DNA from 2 places in the Azospirillum sp. UENF 112521 genome. Region 2 is predicted to be linked to the other one. Evidence: riboswitches for the same ligand, from Rfam matches in the RefSeq annotation. Region 2 holds a riboswitch; the other holds the start of a gene.
The links. Region 2 has a riboswitch for manganese ahead of ACWPN8_RS24250 (manganese efflux pump MntP). Riboswitches for the same ligand answer to the same signal wherever they lie in the genome.
Positions count from the first base shown of each region.

Region 1: it holds a riboswitch for manganese, as region 2 does, so the genes downstream of both, ACWPN8_RS33530 (manganese efflux pump MntP) here and ACWPN8_RS24250 (manganese efflux pump MntP) in region 2, are expected to answer to the same signal.

Region 1 covers NZ_JBSNCI010000009.1:419,852-426,952, reverse strand. The annotation lists gene ACWPN8_RS33550 (ABC transporter permease) at 1-262, shown strand, start outside; gene tenA (thiaminase II) at 312-1,010, shown strand; gene ACWPN8_RS33540 (citrate/2-methylcitrate synthase) at 1,016-2,245, opposite strand; gene ACWPN8_RS33535 (CoA transferase) at 2,355-3,758, shown strand; gene ACWPN8_RS33530 (manganese efflux pump MntP) at 3,820-4,398, opposite strand; yybP-ykoY riboswitch at 4,481-4,605, opposite strand; gene guaD (guanine deaminase) at 4,632-5,978, opposite strand; gene ACWPN8_RS33520 (urate hydroxylase PuuD) at 6,014-7,101, opposite strand, start outside.
Region 2 covers NZ_JBSNCI010000004.1:822,360-829,460, reverse strand. The annotation lists gene ACWPN8_RS24275 (DUF2336 domain-containing protein) at 1-487, shown strand, start outside; partial or broken gene ACWPN8_RS24270 (nitrate- and nitrite sensing domain-containing protein) at 618-1,841, opposite strand; gene ACWPN8_RS24265 (hypothetical protein) at 2,130-2,333, shown strand; gene ACWPN8_RS24260 (alpha-hydroxy acid oxidase) at 2,452-3,666, shown strand; gene ACWPN8_RS24255 (hypothetical protein) at 3,748-4,515, opposite strand; gene ACWPN8_RS24250 (manganese efflux pump MntP) at 4,631-5,200, opposite strand; yybP-ykoY riboswitch at 5,203-5,389, opposite strand; gene ACWPN8_RS24245 (glycosyltransferase) at 5,556-7,101, opposite strand, start outside.

The DNA.
Region 1 (7,101 bases), on a different contig from region 2:
CTTCATGCTGGCCCCGGTCAGCGCGGTCTATTACCCGGTGTCTGTCCTGCCGGCCTGGCTCCAGCCGGTGGCACTCGCCCTGCCGTCCGCCCATGTGTTCGAGGGCATGCGGGCGCTGGTGTTCGACGGCACGCTGCGCTGGGACCATCTGGCCTGGGCGGTCGGGCTGAACGCGGTCTACATGGCGGGCGGCATCGCCGTGTTCCTCTACGCCTTCCATCGGGCGCGGGTGCGCGGTGCCTTGCTGCAAACGGGAGAATAGCGGCTAAAGTGTCGGCCCCACGTCGTCAGCCGCACCGGAGACCGCCGCCATGACCCCGCCCACCGCCGCCGGCCCTGCCACCCCCGACCTGTTCGACCGGCTCGTCGCCGGGGCGCAGCCGGACTGGACGGCCTATGTCGACCATGCCTTCGTGCGCGGGATGGGCGACGGCACGCTGCCGCAGGAGTGCTTCCGCCATTATCTGGTGCAGGATTACCTGTTCCTGATCCATTTCGCCCGCGCCTATGCGCTCGCCATCTACAAGGGCCGCGACCTGCGCGAGATGCGGGCTTCGCTGAACGGGCTGAAGGCGATCCTCGACATGGAGATGGACCTGCATGTCGGCCTGTGCGCCGGCTGGGGCCTGCCGGCCGCCGAACTGGAGCAGGCGGCGGAGTCCAAGGCGACGATGGCCTACACCCGCTATGTGCTGGAAACCGGCTTGCGCGGCGACCTGCTGGACCTGCATGTGGCACTCAGCCCCTGCATCATCGGCTATGCCGAGATCGGCCGCCGGCTGGCGGCATTGCCGGGTGCGCTGATTGAGACCAACCCCTACCGCGTCTGGATCGCCGAATATGCCGGCGAGGCCTATCAGGAGGTGGCGCGGGCGGCGCGGGAGAATTTGGACCGGCTGGCCGCCGACGGCATGACCGAGGCGCGCTTTCCCCGGCTGCTGACCATCTTCCGGCAGGCGTCCCGGCTGGAAGCGGATTTCTGGGAAATGGGCATGACGCTGGCGGGATAGCCGGCTCAGGACTCATCCGCCACGACATCGCCGCCGGCCTCGTCAGGTCGCACCCCCGTGTAGATGGCGCGGGGACGGATCAGATGGTCCGTGGCCCGCTGCTCCATCGCCTGGGCGATCCAGCCGGCGGCGCGGCCGAGGGCGAACAGCGTGAAGGCCGCTCCCTCAGGCAACCCGAGATGCCGCCGCAGGACCACCAGGGCGATGTCGATCGACGGCGCCTGACCGGTCAGCCCTTCGGTGGCGCCCAGCAGGTCCGCCGCCACCGGGAAGTCCGGGAGAAGCCGGGCCAGCAGCGCCTTGGCGCGGACATCGCCGCTGGGATAGAGCGGATGTCCGAAACCCGGAATCCTCTCTCCCGCAGCCAGCCGCCGTTCGATCTGGGTTGCCACGGTCTCCCGTTCCGTCAGCCCCGCCCAGAAATGCTCGATCCGCGTGGTGGTCGAACCATGCCGGTGGCCGGATAAGGCGCAGAGTCCGCCAACGGCCGCCGCCCGCAGACTTGCCCCGGTCGAGGCGATGCAGCGCGCCGTGAAACTGGAGGCGTTCAGCTCATGATCGGCACACAGCACCAGCGCCATGCGGAGGAGATCGGCCCCCGCCTCGTCGAGCCCCCATGCGGTGGCCAACTGGCAGTGCAGCGGTGCAGCACTCGGCCGGCCGCGCAGGGCTGCCGCGAAGAGCAGGCGCAGCAGGTTGCCGCAATTTTCGAAGAACCGCCCATCGGTCGGCCGCCAGGACGCCGTCGCCTCGTCGGCCGATGCCGCCAGCAGCAGGGCGGGCAAGGCCTCCGCCGGCGAACTCGCCGCGCAATGAGGCAGCAGGGCGTCATAGCCGGGAAGGGCGACCGGCGGTTCCGGCGGGAAGGCGGTTTCCACCGCGCAGGCCCAGAACAGCGCCGCGGTCTCCTCCAAAGTCGCCGTGGCGGCCAGACGCACGGCGTCCTGTCCGCGGTAATAGAGCCGCCCGTGCCGGATCAGCGTGATCGCCGATTCCAGGACCGGCGCTCCCCAATCCAGTGTTGATTTGGCGACCTCCTTCGGCCGCCGGCCGCGTTTGCGCTCCACCCCCAGCCGTTCGACCTCATCGGCCAGATAACGGCTTTGCCGCGGGTCCGCCGCGGGATGGGCCTGCAACAGGCCGCGGCTGACATAGGCGTAGAGGGTCTGGCGGGACACTCCCAACCGTTTCGCCGCCTCTTCGGCGGACAGATAGACCGTCAGCGCGCCCGTCATGGTGCCCACCCGTCACATTGATCGAAACAATCAAGATTGACGATATAGCTGGCCCGCGATGGAGTGAAGCCGGAGCGGCCTGGAACCCGCTCTTCCGATGGAGAAAATCATGGCGCTGATGAACGGGGACTCCGGTTCCCCGCAACGCACGGCCCTTGCCGAAATCTGGCGGGCCGCCGGCGGCGACGACCGGCTGGTTGGCTCGGTCGTGCTTCGTGGCGAAGGGACTCTTCCCTCCGTCTTCGCGGTCAGTGCGCTGGCCACCGCCGCAACGGCCGCGGCCGGTCTGGCCGTCGCCGAATTCAAGGAAGCAGCCTTCGGCCACAACCCGTCCGTGACGGTCGACCAGCGTCTGGCCTCCCTGTGGTTCGGCACCTCCGTAAAGCCGTTGGGCTGGAGCCTGCCACCCGCCTGGGACCCGATCGCCGGCGACTACGAGGCCAGGGATGGCTGGATCCGCCTTCACACCAACGCCGTGCACCACCGCGATGCAGCCCTTCGCTGTCTCGGCGCACCGCCCGACCGCGATGCGGTGGCCGCCGCCGTCCGCCGCTGGGACGCCGACGGGTTGGAAAGCGCAGTCGTCGGCGAAGGCGGGTGCGCCGCGACGATGCGCGATCTCACATCCTGGCGAAGCCATCCGCAAGGACAGGCGGTCGCCCGGGAACCGCTGCTGTGGGTCGAGGCACAGGAGCCGGCCGACGCCGTCCATACTCCTGCCCGGCCCCCTGCCCGGCCGGAGCGTCCCCTGGCAGGCGTGAAGGTTCTGGACCTGACCCGCGTCCTCGCCGGACCGGCCGCCACGCGGTTCCTTGCCGGTTTCGGCGCCGAGGTGCTGCGGATCGACCCGCCTTGGTGGGACGAACCTGCCCTTCTGCCCGAGATGACGCTCGGCAAGCGCCGCGCCCGCTTCGACCTGCGCGACCCCGGCCAGCGGGCACGGTTCGCGGAATTGCTGTGCCAGGCCGACCTGCTGGTGCACGGCTATCGTGCCGATGCCCTCGACCGGCTGGGGCTCGACCTTCAAACCCGGCAGCGCATCCGCCCCGGCCTGATCGATGTGTCGCTGGATGCCTATGGCTGGACCGGCCCCTGGAGGAGCCGCCGGGGCTTCGACAGTCTGGTGCAGATGAGCGGCGGGATCGCCGCCGAAGGGATGCGCCGCGAGGGCGGCAACCGGCCCAGGCCCTTGCCGGTCCAGGCGCTCGACCATGCCGCCGGCTATCTTCTCGCCACCGCTGCGGTGCGCGGCCTGACCCGCCGGCTCGCGGACGGGCGGGGATCGAGCTGGCGCACATCCCTGGCCAGGGTCGGGACGCTGCTCACCGAACTGCCGTCCTCTGACGGCGGCCCGACCATGCCGCCCCTCGGCATGGAGGATTTCACGAACGATCCGGAAAATACGGCCTGGGGACCGGCCCTGCGCCTGAAGCCCGCCGTGACGGTCGAAGGATCGCCGGTCCGCTGGGAACGGCCGGCCGGACCGCTCGGCACGGACGAGGCGCGCTGGTAGGCCGGCAAGGCGGCGGGAGTTTCGGCATTTTCGGTGCCTCTCCCGCCGTTCGGTGCAGCGCTTACCCCATCGTGTGCTCGAGCAGGATCTTCGCGCCCAGCCCGATCAGCACCACGCCGCCGGCCATTTCCGCCCAGCGCCCCAGATGGTTGCCGGCGGCCTTGCCGATCAGCACGCCGCCGAAGGCGACGGCGAAGGTCACCACGCCGATCAGCGCCGAGGTCGTCACCATGTCGACATCGACCAGCGCCAAGCCCGCCCCCACGGCGGCGGCGTCGATGCTGGTGGCGACGGCGGTGGTCAGCAGGGCCAGCCATTCGGCGCGCACGCTGCGCACCGGGCCGCAATCCTCCTCGCCCTCATCCTCGCCGTCCATGATGGCGTTGCGCAGCATCGCACCGCCGACCGCCAGCAGCAGGCCGAAGGCGATCCAGTGATCAACCGACTCCACCAGGCTGGCGAAAGCGATGCCGATGCCCCAGCCGACCAGCGGCATGGCGAACTGGCAGACGCCGAAGGCGGCTCCCACCCGCACCGCTTCCGGCAAACCGGCACGGCGCGAACAGGCCCCGCGGCCGAGAGCGGCGGCGAAGCTGTCCATCGAAAGGCTGAAGGCGAGCGCGAGGGACGTGGCGATCATGGCTATTCCCGGGCCAGACAACACAGTGGAATCGGACGGACTCCGGCTGGCCGCGGAGATGTCCGATCCACTGGTCTCGCCGGGTCGACCCTTTGGTCGCCGTGCGCGCCATGGCGGTAACGGCCGGAGGCCGAAACCATCCAAGTCTGTTGACGCGAACCCCACCGGATCGCTGCCGGCGGGTGGCTACTCCCCAATGACGGCGGAAGTCCTACAGGGACTAGGGGCTTGGGTCAAGCGCCGGTTTGCCGCAGGTGCGAATTGCGGCCGCGTAGATAGGTGGCGGCCACCGAACGGTCGTCGCCCAGCGTCACTTGGATGAACAGCTCCTCCTCCAGATCGCAGTCCACCGCCTTCATGCGATGTCGCATAGCCGGCGTCGCGGCGGGATCGAGCACGACGAGGTCGGCCCAGCGGCCGGGCTCCAGGCTGCCGATCTCGCCGGCCATGCCCAAGGCTTCGGCATTGCCGCGGGTCATCCAGTGCAAGGCGGCGAGCGCCGGCAGGTTCTGCCGCCGCAGTTGCAGCACCTTGTAGGCCTCCGCCGCGGTGCGCAGCATGGAATAGCTGGTGCCGCCGCCGACATCGGTGGCGATGGCGGTGCGCACCGGCCGCTCCGGCTTCGACAGGGCGTCGAGGTCGAACAGGCCGCTGCCGATGAACAGGTTGCTGGTCGGGCAGAAAACGGCGACCGAGCCGCTCTCCGACAGCCGGGCCATCTCCGCTTCCGACAGATGGATGCAGTGGCCGAACAGCGAGGTCGGCCCCAGCAGCCCGAAGCGGTCATAGACGTCGGTGTAGTCGCGGGCACCTGGGAACAGCCGCCCCACCTCGGCGATCTCGTCGGTGTTCTCCGACAAATGGGTCTGCATGTGGACGCCGGGATGCTCGCGCAGCAGCGCGCCGGCGGCCTCCAGCTGCGCCTCGGTCGAGGTGATGGCGAAGCGCGGAGTCACGGCGTAGCGCTGCCGCCCGGTCCCGTGCCAGCGGCCGATCAGATCCTTGCCGTCGCGATAGCTGCTCTCGGCCGTATCGGTCAGGGCGGCGGGCGCATGGCGGTCCATCATCACCTTGCCGGCGATCAGCCCGGCGCCGCGCGCCTCGGCCTCGGCGAATAGGGCGTCGACCGACTGCGGGTGGACCGAGCCGTAGACCACAGCCGTGGTCGTGCCGTTGCGCAGCAGCTCGTCCATGAAGAAGGCGGCGTTGGCGGCGGCATGGACCGGGTCGGCGAAGCGCTGCTCCTCGATGAAGGTGTATTTTTCCAGCCAGTCGAGCAGCTGGGCGCCGTAGGAGGCGATGACCTGGGTCTGCGGGAAATGGATGTGGGTGTCGATGAAGCCCGGCAGCACCAACTTGCCGCTGTGGTCGTCGACCGCCACCCCGTCCGGAACCCGGCCACGCAGGTCGGCCCAGTCACCGGCCTCCAGAATCCGCCCGTCCGCCCCGACCAGCAGCAGCCCGTCCTCACGATAGGTCAGGCAATCGAGGTCCCCCGGTCCGGCGGGTGCGCGGTTGAAGCTGAGCAGGCGCCCGCGGACGGCGGCGGAAACGGGGGCGGCGATAAACTGGTCGGGCATGGGGGTCCGGTTCGATGGAGTGCTGTGAGGGAGGGTTACTTAATGTCCCCGGACCACGCCGCCAACACCGCCCGCTCCTGCGGGGTGATTCCGGTGATGTTGGCGGGGGGCATGGCGCTGCTGTAGCCGGCTTGCAGGCGGATCTGCTCGGCATGGCGGCGGATGCCGTCGCCCTCCAGCACGACGCCGCGCGGCGGGGTGGCGATGCCCTCCCACACCGGCTGGGCGGCATGACACATGCTGCAGCGGGTGGCGACGATCTCCTCCACCTGATTGAAGCCGACCTTCACCGGCGCCGCAGCCGCCGTATCGGCGGTCGCCGGCCCCAGGGTGCTGAGCCAGATGCAGCCCAGCATGCCGGCGGCGGCCACCCCCCAGGTCCACCAGGGCGTCGGCTTGCCGGCATGGCGGCTGTTGAAGAAATGGCGGATCGCCGTGCCGACCACCAGGACCAGCGCCACCATCACCCAGTTGTAGCGGGTGGAGCTGACCAGCGGGTAATGGTTGGACAGCATCAGGAAGACGACCGGCAGGGTCAGGTAATTGTTGTGCAGCGAGCGCTGCTTGGCCTTTTTGCCCAGCGACGGATCCGGCGTCTCGCCGCGCAGCATGGCGGCCACCGTCTTGCGCTGGTTGGGGATGATCAGCATGAAGACGTTGCAGGCCATCATCGTCGCCATCAGGGCGCCGACCTGCAGCATGGCGCCGCGCCCGCTGAAGATCTTCGTCATGCCCCAGGCGGTCGCCACCAGCATGACGAATCCGGCGACAGCCAACGCCCCGTCGTTGCGGCCAAGCGGCGACTTGCACATCAGGTCATAGGCGACCCAGCCCGCCACCAGCGCGCCGACGCTGATCGCCACCGCCTGCCAGTGGCTGAGCGCCAGCACGTCCTGGTCGATCAAAAACAGGTCGGCGCCGCGGTAATACAGCACGCACATCAGGAAGAAGCCGCTGAGCCACGTCGCGTAGGATTCCCACTTGAACCAGGTCAGCTCCTCCGGCAGCTGCGGCGGGGCGACCATGTATTTGGTCATGTGGTAGAAGCCGCCGCCATGGATCTGCCAGGCGTCGCCCGCCGTCCCGGCCGGCGCCCCGGTGCGCTTGCGCAGCGAGGCGTCGA
Region 2 (7,101 bases):
GCTGCGCCCGGTCCTGCGCGGGGCCGAGGACATCGACGCGGTGATCCAGTGGCTGCACGCCAACCGCCGCCTGACGCCGGTCCTGCTGTTCCGCGCGCTGTGCGCCGGCGACCTGTCGCTGTTCGTCGCCGGCATGGCCGTCCGCGCCGGCATCCCGGCGGAGAATGCCCGCCGGCTGGCCTGGGACGACGGCGAGCTGGGCATGGCGGCGCTGATGAAGAAAGCGGCCGTCACCCCCGGCCTGACCCAGCCCTTCCAGGTGGCGGTCGGCGTCGCCAAGCGGATGGAGTATGAGGGCGGCGATGACCGTCGCGAGGATTTCCAGGCGGAGGTCATCGGCGAGCTGTTCACCGCCTGCACGCCCACCAACGACTGGATGGTCGACGATTTGCTGCTGCAGCTGTTCGACCAGAAATCGGAGGAGGTGATCGACCGGGCGCTCGATCAGGCGGGGCTGCCCTTCTCGCCGGTGCGGACGGTGCAGTAGTCAGGTCATCCTCCCGCCGTCCCCCCTCCCCCGTTCCCGCCGTGACGCCGCGGAGGATGTCCGACATGCTGAGGATGGCTTCGGCCACCTCGACGATCCGCTTGTTCTGGTTCATCGCCGTCTTGCGGATCAGCTTGTAGGCCTCCTCCTCCGACAGGTTGCGGGTGGACATCAGCAGGCCCTTGGCGCGGTCGATCACCTTGCGCTCGTTCAGCGCCGCCTTCGCCGTCTCCAGCTCCAGGCTGACGTCGCGCAGGCGCTGCGACTGCGCCTGCATGACGTCGAGGACCGAGCGCATCAGCTTCGGCGGCAGCCCGTCGGGGGCGTAGAGACCGGCGCCATCCTGGCCCGGCGCAGTCGATACCGGCCCGGTGAATCCCGACAGCGCGGCACCGGCATCGACCAGCATCATGGCGACCGGCAGCACCGCGTCGGGACCGCCGGCGTCCGCCTGCCCGAGATCGGCACGGGCCTGGGCCAGCTTGGCCTCGCACAGGCGGCGGAGATCGTCGGTCAGACGGTCCTCCACCGTTTTCAGCAATTCCATCCGGCGGGTCGACCGGTCGAACCAGACCTCCGGCGTGATGCCCGACAGCTCGCCGTGGCGGGCATCGTCGCTGAGCGCCACCGCCCGCATCCGCTCGACCTCCGCCACCGACGGGTCGGTCAGGGCGGTGCGGAAGGCGGCGGCATGGGCGGGGTCGGCGAACTCGGCGAAGATGCGGAAGGCGCGGTTCTGGGCGTCGATCAGATGGGCGAGCCGGCCATGCTCCACCCCGTCGAAGCGCCCGCGCGAGAAGCCGGCGCTGGCGGTCGCCCGCTCCTGCCCGGCGAATTCCTTGCCCTGCACGACGTTGAACAGGGCGACCAGCGCGCGGGAGATCGCCGGATCGGCGGCGATGTCGGCCGCCTCGAACAGCACGGACAGCAGATGGCCGACGATGTCGGTGAAGGCCTTCACCGAATCCTGCGGCACCAGCGCCAGCGACGACACCTGATCGCGCAGGGCGGGCAGCCCGTCCAGCGCATAGAGCGCAATGGCGGCCCGGCTGTAGAACTGCGCGCCGCAGCTGAGGCGGTCGAGCTGCTCGTCCACGAGGTCCAGCCGGTCGCGCAGCACCGACTCCAGCGTCCTGGCATCGGCCTGCCAGCGGGCGCGGTCCTCGGCGAAGCGGGTGCCGCCGGACCCGAGATAGATGGAGGAGGCGCCGCGTTCCTTCTGCAGGGCATGGATCAGGGCGCTGAGGTCGCGCACCAGGGCGCTGACCGCCAGAAGCTGTTCGACGTCGCGGATGCGGCACAGCTTGGCGGTGCGCAGGAAGCGCGCCGCGGCGGCGCTGGTTCCTTTCTTCATGGCGTCGCGTTCCATACCCATCCAGCCCGTTCCCCCGACATCGCCCAGCCCCTGGGGCTGCACAAGCAATGGATATGCCAGGGATATGCCGGCGAAAAAGCCCCTCTTCCCTTGCGGGGATAAGGGTGTCTTCCGGCGAACAGGGCCGCCCGGCCCTGGTGCATCTGCCCAAGAATCGGCAGGTCCGCCAAAAATTTGGGCGGGCAAGCGCCGCAAAATTGTGCGGCGCAACATCGGCGGCCCGGCGCTGTTGTCGTCGGTATCCCTCATTCCGGAGTCGCCTGCACCATGACCAAGAATCCCTTCATGAGCGCGTGGCTGTCCTGGGCCAACCGTGCCGGCGGCATGTGGACCGCCGCAGCGATGTCAGCGGCCCGACGCAACCAGTCGGCGGCCCAGACGGCGATGGTCAAGGCCATGATGACGCCGCCGAAGGCCAAGCCGTCGAAGCCGAAGCCCAACGCGAAGCCTAGGTCGAAGCCGGCGCGCTGAAAGCCGGACGCACGACCGGCTGAAAGCGGGGGTGCCGCAGCCATGGCTTGACGGTGCGCGGAGGGAGTGGCCAAATCGATGCCCTTCCGTTTCGCGCGCAACCGTTGAGACACGCCCCATGACCTCCGTTCGCATGCCCTCCTCGCGGCCGCCGTCGCGCTGGGCGAACCTGTTCACCGACCGGCCCGTCACCTGCATCGAGGATCTGCGGCAACTGGCGGAATGGCGCGTGCCGCGGATGTTCTACGATTACGCGGATTCCGGCTCCTACACGGAATCGACCTACCGCGCCAACGAGTCCGACTTCGGCCGGATCAAGCTGCGCCAGCGCGTGGCGGTGGACATGACCAACCGGACGCTGGCCAGCACGATGGTCGGCCAGCCGGTGGCGATGCCGGTGGCGCTGGCCCCGACCGGCCTGACCGGCATGCAGCATGCCGACGGCGAGATCCTGGCCGCCCGCGCCGCGGCCAAGGCCGGCGTGCCCTTCACCCTGTCGACGATGAGCATCTGTTCCATCGAGGATGTGGCGGAGAACACCGACAAGCCCTTCTGGTTTCAGCTCTACGTCATGCGCGACCGCGCCTTCATCGACAAGCTGATCGACCGCGCCAAGGCGGCGGGCTGCTCGGCGCTGGTGCTGACGCTCGACCTCCAGATCCTCGGCCAGCGCCACAAGGACATCAGGAATGGGCTGTCCACCCCGCCGAAGCTGACCGTCGGCAACATCCTGGACATGGCGACCAAGCCGCGCTGGTCGATCAACATGCTGCGGACCCACCGCCGCACCTTCCGCAACATCGTCGGCCATGCCACCGGGGTCAGCAACCTGTCGTCGCTGTCCTCCTGGACGGCGGAGCAGTTCGACCCGACGCTGAACTGGGACGACGTGCGCCGCATCAAGGACCGCTGGGGCGGCAAGCTGATCCTGAAGGGCATCCTCGATCCCGAGGACGCGGTGATGGCGGCCGACACCGGCGCCGACGCGCTGATCGTGTCGAACCATGGCGGCCGGCAGCTCGACGGCGCGATTTCCTCCATCTCGGCATTGCCGGCCATCGTCGAGGCGGTGGGCGACCGCATCGAAGTGCTGATGGACGGCGGAATCCGCTCCGGCCAGGACGTGGTCAAGGCATTGGCGCTGGGCGCCAAGGGCACCTTCATCGGCCGCGCCTTCCTCTATGGGCTGGGGGCCGGCGGCGAGGCCGGCGTGTCCCAGTGCCTGGAGATCATCCGTAAGGAAATGGACGTGACCATGGCGATGTGCGGCCTGCGCGATATCCGGCACGTGACTTCCAACATCCTGGCGGGGAAGCCGAATTTCGGGGGCTGACCGGGGGATGTTGTCTCCGTCCTGGCCGGCGGGGGGATGGAACGGCGTGGAACAGTTTTCGGGTGATGTTCCATCGCCCACCTACCGGCGCCGGACACCGACGTCAGGCGAAGGCGACCGCCTGTAAGCCCTCTCCCCCCTGGGGAGAGGGTTGGGTGAGGGGGGCAGCGCGGACGGAACGGCCGCGCCAGGGGATTGCCAAGGGGCAGAATGCCCCTTGGCGGCGCGCGGATCGCGCGCCGGCCCCCTCACCCTCCCCACGCCTGCGGCGCGGGTCCCCTCCCTCTCCCCGGGGGAGAGAGGGCAATCGGCAGCGTCCTCGCGCAGATAGCCGGGGATGTCGTCGTCGAGTTCGGGGACGGTGACGGCGGGCGGGTCGTCCGGGCGGGGCGCCCGCAGCGTTTCCTCCTCCGCCCCCATCTCCCGGCTGTCCCGCGCGGGGTTGCGGGCGGCCCCGAGACCGGGGATGAGGCCGAGCCGTTCGGCCAGCCAGCGGACGGTGGCGGGATCGCCCGAGGTGACCAGCCGCTCGATCTGCTCGGCCACCAGCACCCGCAGCGAGGACAGGCGCAGTTCGGCCTCGCGGTTCAGCGCCTGCCGCTCCCACCACACCCTGTGACGGAAATCCTTGGATCCGTAATAGGCCCGCCACAAAGTGGTGCGGCTGCACCCCATGGCGCGCGAAACCTGGAGGAAGCTGTTGCCGCGGGCCAGCATCCCGGCGGCCATGATCCATTGCTCCTCTTGGAACTGCGAACCGGGAACCAGGGAGCCTTCCGACGGGGTCGGCGGCTCCTCGGCCCAGCGGGGAAAATTTTCGGTGGTGAAGCTGCGGGGATCGAGGGGCATGGCGTGGCTCCGCGTTTGGCAAAAGGACGCGGCAAGCCTATAAGAAATTTTCCCGTTTTATAGGATTATTTTCATTTCGCGCATGCCCCTTCTCGTCGTTCCCCACCGCCGCCGGTCAGGCGAACAGCTCAAGATGCTCGACCAGGATCGACGTTCCGAGCGCGATCAGCGCCAACCCGCCGAGCACCTCCACGATCTTGCCCATGCGATGGCCGACGGCCCGGCCGATCAGCATGCCGATGGTGGTCATCGCGAAGGTGGCGAAGCCGATGGACAGGGCGATGGTGACGATGTCGGACCCGAGAAAAGCCAGGGAGACGCCGACCGCCGCCGCATCGATGCTGGTGCCGACCGCGGTGGCGACCAGCGTCCAGGGGCTCGCGCGGCGGGCCTGCCGCTCCGGATCGTCGGTCTCGGGCTGGAAGCCTTCCCAGACCATCTTGCCGCCGACCAGCGACAGCAGCACGAAGGCGATCCAGTGATCGACGGCGGCGACGTAACTGGCCGCCGCCAGACCCAGCGCCCAGCCGACCAGCGGCGTGATGGCCTCGACCACACCGAACACCAGACCGCCCTTGATGGCGACGGCGACGCTGGGGCGCTGCGATGCGCCACGGCCGATGGAGGCGGCGAAGGCGTCGGCAGACATGCTGAGCGACAGCACGACGATAGACAGAGGAGTCACGGGAGCGGTTCCTGCCGGACACATGAGACAGCATGTCCGAAATCCGGCCGGCGCGGAGTCTCGGGCACACTGGTCTCGCTAGGCAGACGAATGTCCGCTGAACGTGCCATGCGCCGCATCGGGCGCAAGAATGTTGACACGTTCCCGGCGAGGCCGCCGGAAGCTACTCCCCAACGGCGGCGACCATAGAGCGGCAGTCACCGCGCGTCAACCGCCAAGTCGAACAGTCATTTGCACTTCAAAGACGATCACGGCCCTGGCCAGAAGGCGGATGAACGCTCTCCGTTACTGTCGGATTACAAATATTTCATTCTATAGCCTTGGCTATGACCCTGTGGGGCAGTCCCGCCGGCGGTCACGGGCAAGGCCGGTGCAGCGACACGGCCTCGTCCAGGTAGCGCGACAGGGCAGCCGCGGCTTCCGCCGGATCGGCGCGCCCCGCCCCCTGGTCGCGGGCGTCGGCAGAGGCAGCGGCGAAGGCGGCGGGATCCTCGGCCAGCAGGGCTAGCCGCTCCACGGCGGCGGCATAATCGGGCACGACGAACCGGGCGCCGATGACGGCCGACACGTCGCCGACCGGCAGCGAAACCGGGACAACGCCGGCCGCCAGCGCCTCGGCGGCGCTCGCCCGGCCGCCGGTGCGCTGCGGGTTCACATAGGCGTCCGCCGCCTGCATCAAATCCGCCATGCCGGTGACATAGCCCAGGTGGACCAGGCGTTCCGCATGCCGCGACCCTTGCAGGCGCAAGGGCAGCGCCGCCGCCTCGCCGGCAAACGCCACCGCCACCCGCGGCGCACGGTCGATGAGGGACTCCAGCATCGCCAGGAAGGCGCCGTCGGCCTCCTCGTCCAGCCGGTTGCCGATCACCAGACACAGGAAGGCATCGTCCGGCAGGCCGTAGCCGGCCCTGGCCGCCGCTTTGGAGGGTGCCTTGGCGGGAACCGTCCTGTCCGGTTCCGGTGCGCCGATCAGTGAATGCAGAAAGCGGAAGGGCCGCCATGAGGCCGCAAGCGGACCGCTTTCCGGCCGGCTCCCCCCGCCGAAATCCAGCACGATGCCGGCCAGCGACGGCGTGGCCCCGCTGGTGGTGGGGATGCAGAGGGTGGGCCGCGCCGCCGCCAGCAGGTCGGCGACGATGACCGATCCGCCCAGCGACACCACCACGTCCGGGTCGTGCCAGTCGACCGCGCGCAGGAACCAGTCGATCTTGTCCCGGCTCAGCCCGCGGCCGGTCGAGGACAGCATCCGGAAGGAGCGGCCGTCCGCCTCGATCACCTGCTTGCCGTCGAAGGCCGGCTCCACCGAGGATGCGAAGGACGGCACGAACAGGCTGTGGATGTCGGCCGGCATGATGTTGGTGTTGAGAATCACCACCTCCCGGCCGCAGCGCTCCTCCAGAACCGCGGCATAGGACAGCAGGTCGCGCGACGGCTGGTGGCGCAGCGACAGAAACTGGTTCGTCACCAGCACGACCCGCCCGGTGGCCGGGCTGCCCGCCGGGCGGGGCCGCGGCGCGAGGCCGAGCCGGTCGCGGATCGCGCCGATCAGGCGGGTGTAGTGGGGAAACAGCCGATCCTCGAAGAAGCCGGGCCGGCTCGCCCCGTTCATGCGCATCAGGAAAAGCTGGCGGCCCATGCAGCAATAGATGTGAAGCAGGCGGTCGAGATCCGGGTGCTCGAACTCTGGGCGCTCGAACTCGGCTTCGATCAGGTCGAGCAACTCGTCGTAGCGGCGCAGGTCGCCGGTGATCGCGGCCAGCGCGGACAGGCGCAGGACCGGATCGGCAGCGCCGGTCAGGCGGCCGAGCTGCGTGGCGCAGGCGGCACGCTCGTCCGGCGGGGCATGGCGGAGACGCTCCAGCAAGGACTCGATCTCCCGCAAGGCGGACGCGCTTTCGACC